One region of the Shinella sp. S4-D37 genome, then DNA from elsewhere that is predicted to be linked to it. Evidence: riboswitches for the same ligand, from Rfam matches in the RefSeq annotation. Region 1 holds a riboswitch; the other holds the start of a gene.
What was found. A riboswitch is a leader RNA that binds a small molecule or an ion and turns the genes downstream of it on or off. The one in region 1 is predicted to bind thiamine pyrophosphate.
Positions count from the first base shown of each region.

Region 2: another riboswitch for thiamine pyrophosphate. It lies ahead of thiC (phosphomethylpyrimidine synthase ThiC); the one in region 1 lies ahead of thiD (bifunctional hydroxymethylpyrimidine kinase/phosphomethylpyrimidine kinase).

Region 1 is NZ_JBFNXL010000005.1:3,416,386-3,419,798, forward strand. Features, by position in the region: gene AB3G45_RS24230 (LysE family translocator) at 76-693, shown strand; gene thiD (bifunctional hydroxymethylpyrimidine kinase/phosphomethylpyrimidine kinase) at 697-1,506, opposite strand; TPP riboswitch at 1,549-1,645, opposite strand; gene AB3G45_RS24240 (peptide chain release factor 3) at 1,702-3,282, opposite strand; gene dut (dUTP diphosphatase) at 3,376-3,413, shown strand, end outside.
Region 2 is NZ_JBFNXL010000005.1:359,627-363,039, reverse strand. Features, by position in the region: gene AB3G45_RS09250 (sigma-70 family RNA polymerase sigma factor) at 1-297, shown strand, start outside; gene AB3G45_RS09245 (anti-sigma factor) at 284-1,057, shown strand; gene AB3G45_RS09240 (Bax inhibitor-1/YccA family protein) at 1,089-1,805, shown strand; TPP riboswitch at 1,939-2,055, shown strand; gene thiC (phosphomethylpyrimidine synthase ThiC) at 2,148-3,413, shown strand, end outside.

The sequences.
Region 1 (3,413 bases):
CGCCTGCAATTTCGTTCAAGACCCCGGCGCCCTTCCGGTGTTCCCTGCCGCCTTTCAAATCGCACGGGACCGGACATGACCCTGGAATTCCTCATCACCTCGCTCGTCGTCATCCTCCTGCCGGGCAGCGGCGTGATCTATACGCTGGCGCTCGGCATCAGCGGCGGGTTCCGCGTCGCCGTTCTGGCCGCCTTCGGCTGCACCCTCGGCATCGTTCCGCATATCCTCGCCAGTGTCGCCGGCCTTGCTGCCGTGCTGCATGCCAGCGCGCTCGCCTTCGAGGTGCTGCGCTATATCGGCGTCGCCTATCTCCTGTTCATCGCCTGGAGTCTGCTGAGGGACAGCAATGCCCTGGACCTCGGCCCCGAACAGACGCCGGCCGGCAAAGCGTCGAGGATCGTGCGCAAGGGCATCCTCACCAACATCTTCAACCCGAAGCTTTCGCTGTTCTTCCTCGCCTTCCTGCCGCAGTTCATCCCGGCAGGCGCCTCCGGCGAGGCGACGGGCGAGATGCTTGTCCTCGGCGGCGTCTTCATGGCCCTCACCTTCCTCGTCTTCGTGGGCTATGGCGCGCTCGCCGCCGGCCTGCGCCGGCAGGTGCTGAGCCGGCCGAAGCTCATCGCATGGACGCAGCGCGGCTTTGCCGCCGCCCTTGGCTTCATGGGGCTCAGGCTCGCGCTCGCGGACCGTTGACGCTCAGGTCGCGGACGCGTGGAAATGATGCAGCGGGCCGTGGCCGGAACCGACGGTCAGCGCATCCGACAGCCGCACGGCCCCTGCGATGAAGCGCTTGGCCGCCGCCACGGCATCGGCGAGCGCAAGCCCCTTGCCGAGTTCGGCGGCGATCGCGCTCGACAGCGAGCAGCCGGTGCCATGCGTGTTGCGCGTCAGCACCCGCACGCCCTCGAACCAGTGCAGCCCGTCTGGCGTCGCGAGCACGTCGGGGCTCTCGGCGCCCGGCAGGTGCCCGCCCTTCAGCAGCACCGCCTTGGGGCCGAGCGCCAGCAGCCGCCTTGCCTGGTCCTCCATGCCGGCCCGGTCCACGGCCTCCGCTTCGCTAAGCAGCGCGGCGGCCTCCGGTAGGTTCGGCGTCAGCACGCTTGCACGCGGCAAGAGCCGTTGCGTCAGCGCCGCCACGGCCTCCCGCGCCAGAAGCGAGGCGCCCCCCTTGGCGACCATGACCGGATCGAGCACGATGGGGACCTCGCGATGCGGCGACAGGGCCGCGGCCACCGCTTCGGCGATCTGCGCCGAGGCGATCATGCCGATCTTCACCGCATCCACCCGGATATCGGCGAAGACCACGGCGATCTGTGCGGCGACGAAATCGGGCGGTACGAGATGCACGCCGAAAACGCCCTGCGTGTTCTGCGCCGTCAAGGCCGTCAGCGCCGCCATGCCATAGGTGCCGCGCGCGGCAAAGGTCTTGATATCCGCCTGGATGCCCGCGCCGCCCGAGGGATCGGAGCCCGCGATCGAGAGAATGTTTGCGATTGCGTCGGCCATCTCGCCTCCTTTTCGGCAGGGGCGGCCTCGGGGCGACGGCGATGCGGCACCCGTTCGACTCCCTCCGCCGGCATGATCCGGTTCAGGTTCAAAGGGTGCTTCTCAGCCCGCCTTCCGGCGGACGCCCCTGTCTCGAACGGTTCTCGCAAATGCAGGGGCGCCTGTCACGCCGAAAGTGGCAGGACCCCGGCCCGATCACGCCTTGGTGACGTGATATTCCTTGATGGCGACCATCTTGATCGCCGGATAGCGTTCCGCCTCGTAGCGCAGCGAGAAGGCGTCCTGTGCCAGGAAGACCGGGTCGCCGTCGAGGTCGCGGGCGATATCGCCGCGGCGCTGGGTGACGAACTTGTCCAGCTCCGCCGCGCTGTCCGACGAGATCCAGCGGCAGACGGAGAAGCGCGACATCTCGAAGGAGACCGGCAGGCCGTATTCCGTCGAAAGCCGTTCCTTCAACACGTCGAGCTGCAGCGCGCCGACGACGCCGACGATGGCGGGCGAGCCGTCTTCCGGCGAGAAGAGCTGCACGACGCCCTCTTCCGCCATCTGCTGCAACGCCTCCTTCAGCTTCTTGGCCTTCATCGCGTCTTCCAGACGCACGCGGCGCAGGATTTCCGGCGCGAAGTTCGGCACGCCCTCGAAGACTAGCGCCTCGCCTTCCGTCAGCGTGTCGCCGATGCGGAGCGTGCCGTGGTTGGGGATGCCTACCACGTCGCCGGCATAGGCCGTGTCGGCCAGCTGGCGCTGCGAGGCGAAGAAGAATTGCGGGGCCGACAGGCCGATCGTCTTGCCCGTGCGGGCAAGGCGCACCTTCATGCCGCGCTCCAGCATACCGGAGCAGACGCGCGCGAAGGCGATGCGGTCGCGATGGTTCGGGTCCATGTTGGCCTGGATCTTGAAGACGAAGGCCGTCATGCTGTCTTCCGAGGCGTGCACCTTGCGCACGTCCGCCACCTGGTCGCGCGGCGGCGGCGCAAAGGCACCGAGCGCGTTGATGAGGTCGCGCACGCCGAAATTACGGAGCGCCGAGCCGAAGAAGACCGGCGTCATGTGTCCTTCGAGGAAGGCTTCCTGGTCGTAGGGCCGGCAGGCCTCGCGGGCAAGCTCCAGCTCCTCGGTGAAGACGGCCCGTTCGTTTTCCGGCAGGTTCTTCGCCACCTCCGCGGGATCGTCGATCCTCGTCGGCTGCACCTGCGTATCCGAGCCGCGGAAGGTGCGGTCGGCGAGGTGATAGGAGCCGCAGAAGGTCTTCGAGCGGCCGACCGGCCAGGTGACCGGGGCGGTATCGAGCGCCAGCTTCTCCTCCACCTCGTCGAGGATTTCGAACGGGTCGCGGCTTTCGCGGTCCATCTTGTTGACGAAGGTGATGATCGGGATGTCGCGCAGGCGGCAGACTTCGAAGAGCTTCAGCGTGCGCGGCTCGATGCCCTTGGCGGCGTCGATGACCATGACGGCCGCGTCCACCGCCGTCAGCGTGCGGTAGGTGTCGTCGGCGAAGTCCTCGTGGCCGGGCGTATCGAGGATGTTGAAGACGTTGCCGTCATATTCGAAGGTCATCACCGAGGTGACGACGGAGATGCCGCGTTCACGCTCGATCTTCATCCAGTCCGAACGGGTCTGGATGCGGTCCTTCTTCGCCTTCACCTCGCCGGCGAGCTGGATGGCGCCGCCGAAAAGCAGGAGCTTTTCCGTGAGGGTCGTCTTACCGGCGTCCGGGTGCGCGATGATCGCGAAGGTGCGGCGGCGGGAGACCGCCTCTGCAAGGGTTTCGGCCATTTTCTGCAATATCCTGTGAGTTGCCGCGGTCTTTACAGACTCCGCCGGGAAGATGCAATTGACGGGGCGGGACTACGGCCGGCTTATGGGCGCATGAACGCACATGCTCCCGCCCGACCCACGCTCAACCT
Region 2 (3,413 bases), 3.1 Mb from region 1:
GCCGCGGAATTGACGGAGGCGTCCGTTCCGGCGAACCAGGACCATTCGGTGCGCCTGACGCAGCTCCGCAACGCCTTCTTCGCCCTGCCGGAAGACCAGCGCGAGGCCCTGCATCTCGTCGCGATCGAGGAGCTTTCCTACCAGGAGGCGGCCGAAACGCTGGGCATTCCGGTCGGCACGCTGATGTCGCGCGTCGCCCGCGCCCGCCAGCGGCTGCGCGCCTTCGAACAGAGCGGCACAGCCGCTCCCGTCACACATCTCAGGCTCGTCGGAGGCACTGGCGATGACCAGCAATGACCCCATTCTCGAAACCGACCTCAACGCCTATGTCGACGAGCAGCTTGCCGTCGGCCGGCGCATCGAGGTGGAGGCCTATCTTTCGGAACGGCCGGAGGTCGCCGCGCAGATCATGAAGGACCTGCGCGTGCGCGACGAACTGCGCCTGGCGCTCGCCGACCACCGCACGGTGATCCGGCAGGAAACGCGCGAGGCCGCGCGGCTCCTCGAACGCGCGCTGTCGCGCCGCCGCATCTTCTCCGTCTTCCGCCGCGCCGCGGCCATCGCCCTGTTCGTTACCGCCGGCTGGACGGCCCATGCCGTGCTCGGCCCGTTCGGCGCCACCGAGGTCGTTGCCTCCACGCCGCCACCCGCCTTCGTGGAGGAGGCGGTGCGCGCGCACAAGACGACGCTGCTGCGCGACACCATGACCTCCCAGCCGGAGATCGAGACCTTCGATCCGGCCGAGATCCGCTCGGCCACCGCGATCGTGCTGCCGGACCTGCCGAAGGGCTGGGGCGTGATCGACACGCAGGTCTTCCCCTCCGCCTATGGCCCGAGCGTCGAACTGGTGCTGGAGCCGCGCAAGGGCGAGCGCCTGTCGCTCTTTGCCGTGCGCCCCGGCTCGTTCGGCGTGCAGCACGTCCTGCTCTTCCACGCCGACAATGCCCGGGCCGCCTACTGGCAGATCGGCGACGTCGCCTATGCGCTGGTGTCGGAAAGCCGAAAGGCCGACGACCTGGCTGAAACCGCGCGCGACCTCTCGCGCACGCTCTACTGATCAACCGCTTCCAAACCGAAGGAGACATTCGATGGACCCCGTACAACAGCGATTTGGCTACGGCGCGCAGGCGCAGTCGGCCGCCCTCTTCGACGAGGGCCTGCGCCAGCACATGCTGCGCGTCTACAACTATATGGGCGCCGGCCTCGTCATCACCGGCCTCGTCGCCTTCATCGTCGGCTCGACGCCGGCGCTCTACGTGCCGATCTTCTCCTCGCCGCTGAAATGGGTGGTGATGCTGGCGCCGCTCGCCTTCGTCTTCTTCTTCTCGTTCAAGATCCAGACGATGTCGGCCAGCGCCGCGCAGATGACCTTCTGGGCCTTCTGCGCCGTCATGGGCCTGTCGCTCGCCTCGGTGTTCCTCGTCTTCACCGGCACGAGCATCGCCCGCACCTTCTTTATCGCCGCCACCATGTTCGGTACGACGAGCCTCTACGGCTATGTGACGAAGCGTGACCTTTCGAAGTTCGGCTCGTTCCTGATCATGGGCCTCATCGGCGTCATCATCGCCTCGATCGTCAACATCTTCCTCGGCTCGAGCGCCCTGCAGTTCGCCATTTCCGTGATCGGCATCGTCGTCTTCGTCGGCCTCACCGCCTGGGACACGCAGAACATCAAGGAACAGTACGCCGAGAACATCGACCAGGAATCGCAGCAGAAGATGGCCGTGTTCGGCGCGCTTTCGCTCTACCTGAACTTCGTCAACATCTTCCAGCTGCTGCTGAACTTCACCGGCGAACGTGAATAGTTTTCGCCCGGGATTTCAAAGAGAACGGCGGGGCAAAACCCCGCCGTTTTCATTTCCCGCACCGTAATATACGTAAGTTATTTTTTACATATTTTACCCGGTTGACAAATCACCACGTAGCGTCTTTGCTTGGGGCATTCACCAGGGGGGTCCCGACAAGGGGCTGAGATACTGCTGGCTTTCGCAGCGCAGTGACCCGTTGAACCTGATCCAGTTCATACTGGCGTAGGGACGGTGCAAGCGCTGTAGAACCCGTAATCCGCAACCCGGATTCCGCCTACGCGTCCTTCCATCATTCCGGCTCTAGGACTGGGTCTCCAACCGCAAACTTGGAGCCTCACGATGAATATTGCCGCCCAGAAGCTCACCCCCACCGTCACGACCGGCGCCCTGCCCGCCTCGCGCAAGATCCACATAGCCGGCGAGCAGCACCCGCAGATCCGCGTGCCGATGCGCGAGATCGCCCTGCATCCGACCTCCGGCGAACCGCCGGTCATCGTCTACGACGCCTCCGGCCCCTATACCGACCCCGCCCATGTCGTCTCCATCGAGGGCGGCCTGCCGCGGCTGCGCGCGGCCTGGGTCGCGGCGCGCGGCGACACCGAGGAATACGACGGCCGCCACATCCGCCCGGAGGACAACGGCTTTGCCACCGGCGAGCGGCTGACGCCGGAATTCCCGATCCGCAACCGCCCGCGCCGGGCGAAGGACGGCAAGGCCGTCACCCAGATCGCCTATGCCCGCGCCGGCATCATCACGCCGGAAATGGAATTCATCGCCATCCGCGAAAACCTCGGTCGCAAGGCCGCCAAGCAAGCGCTCGTCCGCGACGGCGAGAGCTTCGGCGCCCATATCCCCGATTTCGTGACGCCGGAATTCGTTCGCCAGGAAGTCGCGAGCGGCCGGGCCATCATCCCGGCCAACATCAACCATCCGGAGGCCGAGCCGATGATCATCGGCCGGAACTTCCTGGTGAAGATCAACGCCAATATCGGCAATTCCGCCGTCACCTCCTCCATGGCGGAAGAGGTGGAGAAGATGGTCTGGGCGATCCGCTGGGGCGGCGATACGGTCATGGACCTCTCCACCGGCCGCAACATCCACAACATCCGCGAATGGATCGTCCGCAATTCTCCGGTCCCGATCGGCACCGTGCCGCTCTACCAGGCGCTGGAGAAGGTCAACGGCATTGCCGAGGACCTCACCTGGGAGGTCTTCCGCGACACGCTGATCGAGCAGGCCGAGCAGGGCGTCGACTATTTCACCATCCATGCCGGCGTGCGGCTCGCCTATATCCCGCTCACCGTGAACCGCGTCACCGGCATCGTCTCGCGCGGCGGCTCGATCATGGCCAAGTGGTGTCTCCATCACCACCGGGAAAGCTTCCTCTACGAGCATTTCGACGAGATCTGCGACATCGCCCAAGCCTATGACGTCTCCTTCTCGCTCGGCGACGGCCTGCGCCCCGGCTCGATCGCCGACGCCAACGACGCCGCGCAGTTCGCCGAACTCGAAACGCTCGGCGAACTGACGCAGATCGCCTGGGCGAAGGATTGCCAGGTCATGATCGAAGGCCCCGGCCATGTGCCGATGCACAAGATCAAGGAG